One region of the Neorhizobium sp. T7_12 genome, then DNA from elsewhere that is predicted to be linked to it. Evidence: riboswitches for the same ligand, from Rfam matches in the RefSeq annotation. Region 1 holds a riboswitch; the other holds the start of a gene.
What was found. A riboswitch is a leader RNA that binds a small molecule or an ion and turns the genes downstream of it on or off. The one in region 1 is predicted to bind S-adenosylmethionine.
Positions count from the first base shown of each region.

Region 2: linked by a shared signal. The riboswitch ahead of C5J26_RS23805 (O-succinylhomoserine sulfhydrylase) and the one ahead of metA (homoserine O-succinyltransferase) in region 1 are both predicted to bind S-adenosylmethionine.

Region 1 is NZ_PVBK01000012.1:123,443-128,317, reverse strand. Features, by position in the region: gene C5J26_RS22695 (aldose epimerase family protein) at 1-426, opposite strand, end outside; gene C5J26_RS22690 (VWA domain-containing protein) at 510-1,691, opposite strand; gene metA (homoserine O-succinyltransferase) at 1,703-2,623, opposite strand; SAM riboswitch at 2,682-2,759, opposite strand; gene C5J26_RS22680 (MoxR family ATPase) at 2,811-3,650, opposite strand; gene C5J26_RS22675 (thiamine diphosphokinase) at 3,745-4,401, shown strand; gene C5J26_RS22670 (ABC-F family ATP-binding cassette domain-containing protein) at 4,405-4,875, shown strand, end outside.
Region 2 is NZ_PVBK01000014.1:12,356-17,230, forward strand. Features, by position in the region: gene C5J26_RS23795 (tannase/feruloyl esterase family alpha/beta hydrolase) at 1-1,374, opposite strand, end outside; gene apaG (Co2+/Mg2+ efflux protein ApaG) at 1,490-1,882, opposite strand; gene C5J26_RS23805 (O-succinylhomoserine sulfhydrylase) at 2,055-3,239, opposite strand; SAM riboswitch at 3,283-3,361, opposite strand; gene C5J26_RS23810 (2'-deoxycytidine 5'-triphosphate deaminase) at 3,435-4,529, shown strand; tRNA gene C5J26_RS23815 (tRNA-Gly) at 4,583-4,656, shown strand; gene C5J26_RS23820 (aspartate aminotransferase family protein) at 4,811-4,875, shown strand, end outside.

The sequences.
Region 1 (4,875 bases):
GCAGTTTCCCGGATAACCGGCACGGCCGTCGGGATCGGTGATCCGCAGCACGACCCTATCCGCTGTATGCTCGACGATCGTCCAGTTGCTGCGGCCGATGCCATCCGAGCCGCCATGGAGATGGGTCACGCCCCGCTCGTTCAGTTCCAGCTGATATTGCTTTCCGTCCAGCGTAAAGCGGCCACCGCCGATACGGTTGGACGAACGGCCGGGCGTCGCGCCGAAATAAGGGGAATGGTTCAGGTAATCCTCAAACCGTTCGAAACCGAGCACGAGCGGCGGCTGGTGGCCTTCCAGCCTGAGGTCCTGGATCACCGCGCCCCAGGTGATGACGTTAGCTGTGAGCCCGCCGCCGGAGATCCTGACACGATAGACGGTTTCGCCCTTTTCCGTGGTGCCGAAAACTTCGAAATTCTGGTCCGCCATGAGATTGCTCCTCCACCGATATGTTTGCGGCAACCTGCGCGATTTGGCGGCGACCCGCAACGCCGTGGAGAAGAAAAAAGGCTCTATCGCGTGAGCGCACGCATCGCCTGTTCCAATCCGCCGAGCGTCAGCGGGAACATGCGCTCGGTCATCAGCTGCCGCATGAAGCCGATCGAGGTCGTATGGCTCCAATGGTCCTGCGGCACCGGGTTGAACCAGACGCAGCGATGGAAATGCTCGGTGACGCGCCTTATCCAAGCCTCGCCCGGCTCCTGGTTCCAGTGCTCCACGGAACCGCCCGCATGGGTGATCTCATAGGGGCTCATCGAGGCGTCCCCGACGAAGATCACCTTGTAGTCGGCGCCATAGCTGCGGATCAGGTCGAGCGTCGGCGTCCGCTCCGACCGGCGGCCGTTCTCCTTCCACACACCTTCGTAAAGGCAGTTATGGAAGTAGAAATGCTCCATATGCTTGAACTCGACGCGGGCTGCCGAGAACAACTCCTCGACCACCCGGATATGGTCGTCCATCGAGCCGCCGACATCGAAGAACATCAGCAGCTTCACCGCATTGCGCCGTTCCGGCCGGGTCTGGACGTCGAGATAACCGTGTTCGGCGGTGGAACGGATCGTGCCGGCCAGGTCGAGTTCCTCGACCGCCCCCTCCCGCACCCAGCGGCGCAGCCGCTTCAGCGCCACCTTGATGTTGCGGGTGCCGAGTTCCACCTTGTCGTCGAAATCGGCAAACTCCCGCTTGTCCCACACTTTTACCGCCCGGCGATGGCGGGACTGATCCTGGCCGATCCGCACACCTTCCGGATTATAGCCATAAGCGCCGAAAGGTGACGTGCCGCCGGTGCCGATCCATTTCGAGCCGCCCTGATGCCGGCCCTTCTGCTCCTCCAGCCGCTGGCGCAGGGTCTCCATCAGCTTCTCGAAACCGCCGAGCGCCTCGACGAGCTTCTTCTCATCGTCGGTGAGATGTTTCTCGGTGAGCCTGCGCAGCCATTCTTCGGGGATGCTGGCAACGTCCAGGCCAGGCTCCCCGGAGACCGCCTCGAGCCCGCGGAAATAGGACGAAAAGACCCGGTCGAACTTGTCGATATGCCGCTCGTCCTTCACCAGCGCCGTGCGGGCGAGAAAGTAGAAGGCTTCCACGTCGAAATCCGCGATCCCTTCCTCCATGCCTTCGAGAAGGTCGAGGAATTCCCGGAGTGTCACCGGAATCTTCGCTTCCTTGAGGTGAAGGAAGAAGGGAATGAACATCGCGTCGAAACCTATTCGGTACCGATCTTCTCCAGGTCGTAAGGGGTCGTCTGGTAGATCTCGTTGATCCAGTTGCCGAACAGAAGATGTGCATGGCTGCGCCAACGGTTCAAGGGCGTCAGCGTATCGTCGTTATGCGGGAAGTAGTTATGCGGCATCTTGATCGGTACGCCGGCGTTGACGTCCCGGAAATATTCGTCGGCCAGCGAGGTAGAGTCGTATTCCACGTGATTGAACATATAGAGCCGCTTGCCGGCTTTCTCATGCACCAGGCAGATGCCCATTTCCTCGGATTCCATCAGGATTTCGAGGTCCGGGTTCTTTTCGATGTCGGCGCGGCGGACTTCCGTCCAACGCGACACCGGAACCTGGAAATCGTCCGAAAAACCGTTGAGATAGATCGAAGACGGCACGAGGTTGCGGTGGCGATAGACGCCGAACGCTTTTTCCTTGAGCTCGTATTTCGGCACGCCGTGGAAATGATAGATCGCCGCCATCGCCCCCCAGCAGACGTTCATGGTCGAATGCACGTTGGTCGCCGTCCAGTCGAGGATCTGTCTCATCTCGCCCCAATAGGTGACGTCTTCGAAAGGAAGCGTCTCGATCGGCGCTCCGGTGATGATGAAACCGTCGAACTTGCGGTGCTTCACCTCTTCCCAGGTCTCGTAGAAGGACAGGAGGTGATCTTCCGACGTGTTCTTGGCCTTGTGGCCACCGACGCGGATCAGCGAGAACTCGACCTGCAGCGGCGAGGCGCCGACGAGGCGCGCCATCTGCAGCTCGGTCTTGATCTTGTTCGGCATGAGATTGAGGAGCCCGATCTGAAGCGGACGAATGTCCTGCCGTACAGCCATGGTTTCGGTCAGCACCCGCACGCCTTCGGAAACGAGCGTAGTGAATGCGGGCAGCGTATCGGGAATTTTGATCGGCATGTCTCAACCCAACAAAAATAAAACCGGCGGCAAAATAAATCGCGACCGGTCCGTGGGAAGACATCTTCTCGCGGCCCTTTAGCGACTTTTTTAACGTGGCTGCAAGCCGGCCGGCCAAATCACCACGAATTCGGGAGTTCAAATACGCCTTGCTACGACCGGCGTCAATGGGAGCATAATCTTCCGCTTACCGCTCCCGCCGCGCCAGGAAGGCCATCCGCTCGAAGAGATGCACGTCCTGCTCGTTCTTGAGGAGAGCGCCATGCAACTTCGGCAGCGCGTTCTTGACGTCGCCGCGCAGGTCCGACGGGTCGACATCGTCCGAGACCAGCAGCCGGATCCAGTCGAGCGCTTCGGAGGTCGAGGGCTTCTTCTTCAGCCCCGGCATCTCGCGAATCTCGTAGAATTGGGTGAGCGCGTTGCGCACCAGCGCCTGCTTGATGCCGGGATAATGGACCTCGACGATACGGGCGAGCGTATCCACGTCCGGGAAGCGGATATAGTGGAAGAAACAGCGGCGCAGGAAGGCGTCCGGCAGTTCCTTCTCGTTGTTGGAGGTGATGATGACGATCGGCCGAACCTTGGCGCGGACCATCTCGCCGGTCTCGTAGACATGGAATTCCATGCGGTCGAGTTCCTGCAACAGGTCGTTCGGGAACTCGATATCGGCCTTGTCGATCTCGTCGATCAACAAGACGAGCTTCCTGTCGGAGGCAAAGGCCTGCCACAGCTTGCCGCGGCGGATATAGTTGGCCACGTCGTGGACGCGTTCGTCGCCGAGCTGGCTGTCGCGCAGCCGCGAGACGGCATCGTATTCGTAGAGCCCCTGCTGCGCCTTGGTGGTGGACTTGATGCTCCACTCGATCAGATCGAGCCCGAGGGCGGCGGCGACCTGCCGCGCAAGCTCGGTCTTGCCGGTGCCGGGCTCGCCTTTCACCAGCAGCGGACGTTCGAGCCGGATCGCGGCGTTGACCGCCACCATGAGATCCTTGTCGGCAATATAGTCCGCTGTACCCTGAAACTGCATCTCGTGATCCTGATCGGTAAACGCGCCGCAAACTAAAAGCTCGCCCGAGGCGGTGCAACAGCTTTCCCTTTCCACCGGCTTTGCGCTATGGGCAATGCGCATGACCCATTCGACCTTCACCATTCTGCTCGGCGGCAACTTGCGCGTCACCGATCGCCTGCGGGAGACGATCGCCGGCAGCCGCTTCATTGCGGCCGATAGCGGCATGCGCCATGCGTCGGCACTCGGCTTGAAGCCTGAACTCTGGGTCGGCGATTTCGATTCCTCCGACGCCGCGCTGATCGCGCAGTTCCCGCACGTCGAGCGGCAGGCCTTTCCGCCGGCCAAGAACGAGACGGACGGCGAGATCGCCACGGCCGAAGCCGTCGAACGCGGCGCGACAAGGCTGATCCTTGCTGGCGCGCTCGGCGGCGAGCGCAGCGACCATGCGCTTCAGCATCTCTTTCACGCCATGAGCCTGGCCGAACGCGACCTCGACATCCTGCTGACGTCGGGCGACGAGGAGGCCGTGCCGCTGCTGCCGGGCACAAGGACACTGGACCTGCCGAAGGGTTCGCTGTTTTCGGTCATCGGCTTTTCCGACCTGGAGGGGCTCGATATCATCGGCGCACGTTATCCGCTCGACAACTTCTCACTCCCCTTCGGCTCCTCGCGCACCGTCTCGAACGTTGCAGAAGGCCCGGTGGAATTCCATTTGAGGAAGGGCAAGGCCATGATCCTTGCCCGCCCCCACGACTTTACAGGAGCCTGACTGTTGGCGCCCCCAATTCTGAAACTTGACGATATTTTCCTGAGCTTCGGCGGCGCGCCGCTTCTCGCTGGCGCCGGCATGCAGGTAGAGCCGGGCGACCGCATCTGCCTCGTCGGCCGCAACGGTTCCGGCAAATCGACGCTGATGAAGATCGCCGCCGGCATGGTCGAGCCCCAGTCGGGCGAGGTGTTCCGCCATCCCTCCTCGACCATCCGTTATCTCGAACAGGCGCCGGATTTCGCCGATTATTCGACGGTGCAGGCCTATGCCGAAGCGGGCCTCGGCCCGGGCGACGATCCTTATCGCGTCACCTATCTGCTCGAACATCTGGGCCTCACCGGCCAGGAACACCCGAACACGCTCTCCGGCGGCGAGGCCCGACGCGCAGCACTTGCCCGCGTCATGGCGCCCGAACCCGACATCCTGATGCTGGACGAGCCGACCAACCATCTCGACCTGCCGACCATCGAATGG
Region 2 (4,875 bases), on a different contig from region 1:
GCAGTGGAACATGCCGGGCACCATGAACAGGCGGTAGAAATCCGCCGTCCGCTCGGCGCCCATCTGTTTGCGGACGGCTTCATAATAGTTGACGCCCATCATCGGGTTGAGCGCCGGGTCGGACCAGCCGAAATAGGTGATCATCCGCCCGCCACGCTTTTGGAATTCGCTGAGATCCGGGTTGGTGGCGTCGACGATCTCGCGGATCGCGCCGATCTTCGGATATTCGCTATCGAAGTCGAACGTCTTCCAGTCGATCGCCTTTCCGGAGGCGGGCAGCATCGCCATGTTCTTGACGAAGGTCTCGCCATAGGCCAGCTGCCGGCTCGGTCCCTGCTCGGATACCATCCACATGTCCCAGCCGCTCACACCGGTCGGATCGACACCCTCGGTGCCGAACTGTACGCCGGGGAAAATCGTCTCCCCCTTGATCTTCACCCCGCCGGCGAGCGACTTCAGCGTTTCCACCTGCGCCGACGTAAAGCAGTCGGCACCGCCTGCCTCACATGTCTTCAGGTCCTTGGCCGGATCGAAATTGCATTGACGGGGATCGGCGATCAGCGCGTCCTTGGCACCGTCGATCGCATCGCATTTGTCCATCACCGCCTTGGCGAACACCGGAAGCTGAGCCCGGCTGATCGGCGCCTTGAGCAGAGCCCGCGCATTCCAGACGCCCCAGATTTGCGTATTGGTGAGATCGAGAACCGGAGCTCCGGCAAGGATGCCGTCGAAATCGCCCGGATAACGCTGCGCCGCCATCAGGCCCTGGCGTCCGCCGGTCGAGCAGCCATCCCAGTAGGAGAAGGAGGGATGCCGGTCGTAATAACGCGCGGCAATCGCCTTGGCGGTGTCGACGGTCACATGCACCGCGCGTGAACCGTAGTCGATCAAGAGGCCAAGGTCTTGTGCAAAATCCCCGAGCTTGTAGGTGACCGCATCGTGACCGGTATTCTGCTGGACGGTGAGGAAGCCTTTCGAAAGCGCCGCATTGCGGGTGGCGACCCGTGAAGGTGCCGCAAGGTCCTCGCCCGCGTAGCCGCCATTGCCGAACATATAGAGCCGCCGGTTCCAGTTGTCCGGCAGGGTGATCTCGAACCGAACCTGTGGCCGGATATAGCCGGTTACCTGGCAATGGCCGGGGACCGTTCCCATGCCGGCCACATGCGCGGCCTTCAGCGTCGTGACCTCGGCAAAGGATTGACCGTTCAGCATGCCGCAGGCGATCTGCGGTGACACGGTGGCGGAAGTGAAATCCGGCCTGTCCTTCTGATCGATGAAACTGCTCTTGTTCTGTGCGAGTGCCGGGGTAAAGGCCGCAAGCGCCAGAAAGGCGCAGGGCGCCAGCAGAAAGGCCCGCTGAAGCGATCGTGTCATCAAGTTCTCCTCCCAAAGACCGGTTGACCACGTCAAGATGCCGCAGGAGGGGAGGGGTAACAAATAGAAAAACCGACGCCACCCATAACCTGCAGGTTGTCGTCGGTAGCGCGGTTTAGTTGAGGACGCGCATCAGGCCCGGTGAATCCAGGGAGAAAGCCGGGATCGTCACCTCGAAGGTCTCGCCTTCGTCGGTCTGCATGTCGTAATGGCCGAACATCAGGCCGGATGGTGTGTCGAGAGGACAGCCCGAGGAATATTCGTAGCTGTCGCCCGGCTTCAGCCGCGGCTGCTCGCCGACGACCCCCGGCCCGTCGACTTCGTCGACGATGCCGTTCTGGTCGGTGATGTGCCAGTAGCGATGCACCAGCTGCACGGTGAGCGTCGAATGGTTTTCGATGACGATGCGATAGCCCCAGACATAGCGGCTCTCTTCCGGATTGGATTGCTCCTCCAGATAGTAGGGTTCGACGGCGACATCGATATCTCTTGTCCGGGCGCGATACATGCGACACCTCAACAAATCTAACTTGGTTCGATATTGTACAGAGGCGCCGCAACGTCAAGAAATCTCGCGGTTTGAACAACCGAGTGTGAGCATTTGTTGAAGTTAAGGATAACCGGGATGGTGAATTTCTGGTCGATCCACCACCCCGGCCACGATCTTGAAAAGCGAACGCTTACACGCCGGCCTTGGAAAGCGCCCGGGCGAAATCCTCGATCAGGTCGTCGGTATCCTCGATACCGGCCGACAGGCGCACGGTGCCGGGCGAGATGCCGAGTTCGGCCCGGGCCTCGTCCGTGAGGTTCTTGTGCGTCGTTGTCGCCGGATGGGTGATCAGGCTCTTGGAATCGCCGAGATTGTTGGAAATCTTGACGATTTCCAGCGCGTTCTGCAGCTTGAAGGCCGCTTCCTTGCCGCCCTTCAACTCGAAGCAGACGAGCGTCGAGCCGGCCTTCATCTGCCTGGCGATGATATCGGCCTGCGGATGGTCCTTGCGGCCCGGATAGATGACCTTTGCGACCTGCTTCTGCTCGGCGAGGAAATCGGCGATCTTCGAAGCGCTTTCCGTCTGCTGCTTGACGCGCAACGGCAGGGTCTCGATGCCCTTCAGCAGCGTCCACGCATTGAACGGCGACATCGCCGGACCGGTATGGCGGAAATAGTCATGCAGGTTCTCGTCGATCCAGGCCTTGTCGGACAGCACGACGCCACCGAGGCAGCGGCCCTGGCCGTCGATGTGCTTGGTGGCGGAGTAGACGACGATATGCGCGCCGAGTTCCAGCGGCTTCTGGTAGAGCGGGGTCGCAAACACGTTGTCGACGACGACCTTGGCGCCGATCTGGTTGGCGAGCTTGGCGACGCCGGCAATATCGACCACTTCGAGCGTCGGGTTGGTCGGGCTTTCCAGGAAGAACACCTTGGTCTTCGGCGTGATCGCCTTTTCCCAATTCTCCAGGAAGCGGCCGTCGACCAGGGTGCATTCGATGCCGTATTTCGGAGCGAGCGTCTCGACCACCCAGCGGCAGGAGCCGAACAGGGCGCGGGCCGCGACGATATGGTCGCCGGCCTTCAGCTGGCAGAGGATCGCGGCGGTGACGGCGGCCATGCCCGAGGCGGTGGCGCGTGCGTCTTCGGCGCCTTCCAGCATGCACATGCGCTTTTCGAACATGTCGTTGGTGGGGCTGCCGTAACGCGCGTAGATGAAGCCGTCTGTCTCGCCCTTGAAGCGGGCTTCGGCCGCTTCCGACGTGTCATAGACGAAACCCTGGGTCAGGAAGATCGCTTCCGAGGTTTCGCCATATTGCGAACGCAACGTGCCGCCGTGTACGAGCTGGGTTGCCGGGCGCCATTTGTTAGTCATGCGTGTCCTCTTTCAGAACAAAAAAACCGGTCGCATAAGCAGACCGGTTTCGCACCCGGTCTTTTTAGCCACTTATTTAACGTGGCTGCAAGCCGACCGGCCAAATCACCACGGGATAAGATTGGCATAGCGCCGCGCCCCGCTTGCGTCAATGGCTCGCATTTGGTTTTGTCGCGTCGAAAACTTGAGAGAGACATGATGGCTCGCGAAACAGGAATCTTGGCGGACCGCGCGATCGCGGCGCTTTTCGACAGTGGACGGCTGATCTCCGAGCGGGAGCTCGACCTGGATCAGGTTCAGCCCGCCAGCCTCGACCTGCGCCTCGGCGCCAAGGCATTCCGCGTCCGCGCGAGCTTCATGCCGGGCCCGACGAGCCTCGTCTCCGACAAGCTCGATCGCCTCAAGCTGCACGTGATCGACCTCTCCGAAGCCGCGGTGCTGGAAACCGGCTGCGTCTATATCGTGCCGCTGATGGAACGGCTCGACCTGCCGGCCAATATGTCTGCCTCCGCCAATCCGAAAAGCTCCACCGGCCGGCTCGACATCTTTACCCGCGTGATCACCGACTACGCGCAGGAATTCGACAAGATCCCGGCCGGCTATTCCGGCCCGCTCTACCTTGAAATCTCGCCGCGTACTTTCCCGATCGTGGTGCGCCGCGGTTCGCGCCTGTCGCAGATCCGTTTCCGCGTCGGCAACGCGCTGCTTGGCGAGCCGGCCCTTCTGCAACTCCACAACGACGAAACCCTGGTCGCGTCCGCCAAGCCGAATGTCTCGGGCGGCGGCATCGCCCTGTCGATCGATCTTTCCGGCGACAGCGTCGGCCTGATCGGCTATCGCGGCAAACACCACACGGCCGTCGTCGATGTCGACAAGAAGGCGCAGCACGACATCTTCGATTTCTGGGAGCCGCTTTACAGCCGCGGCCGCAACGAGCTTATCCTCGATCCCGACGAGTTCTATATCCTCGTCTCGCGCGAGGCGGTGCATGTCCCGCCGCTCTATGCCGCCGAGATGACGCCCTTCGATCCGCTGGTCGGCGAATTCCGCGTCCACTATGCCGGTTTCTTCGATCCGGGCTTCGGCCACGAAGCGGCGGGCGGACGCGGCAGCCGCGCGGTGCTCGAGGTGCGCAGCCACGAAGTTCCCTTCATCCTCGAAGACGGCCAGATCGTCGGCCGCCTGGTCTACGAACACATGCTGGAAAAACCCGAAGGCATGTACGGCGCAGGCCTCGGCTCGAACTATCAGGCACAAGGCCTGAAGCTGTCGAAGCATTTTCGCGTCTGACACCACCTCCGGCTTGACAGTCGATGCCGTCTGTTGGAAATCTGCAGACCGACGCGGGTGTAGCTCAATGGTAGAGCAGCAGCTTCCCAAGCTGAATACGAGGGTTCGATTCCCTTCACCCGCTCCATTTTCCCGCCACACGCACCAGCTGCCTTTCAGCCTGAAGGGCCATTTATCGCCCCATCAATCAATGACGGGACTGCGAGGTTAGGGGAATTGCGCATCGTGTGGTAGCTTGGCGCAGATAGCTGCCCAGTCCCGACGACACGGAGGTAGGGTCCATGGCTGAGGGCATAGACGCACTTTTCGCGCAGGCGGCGCATTTGGCCGCCGGGTTCCGCCAGGC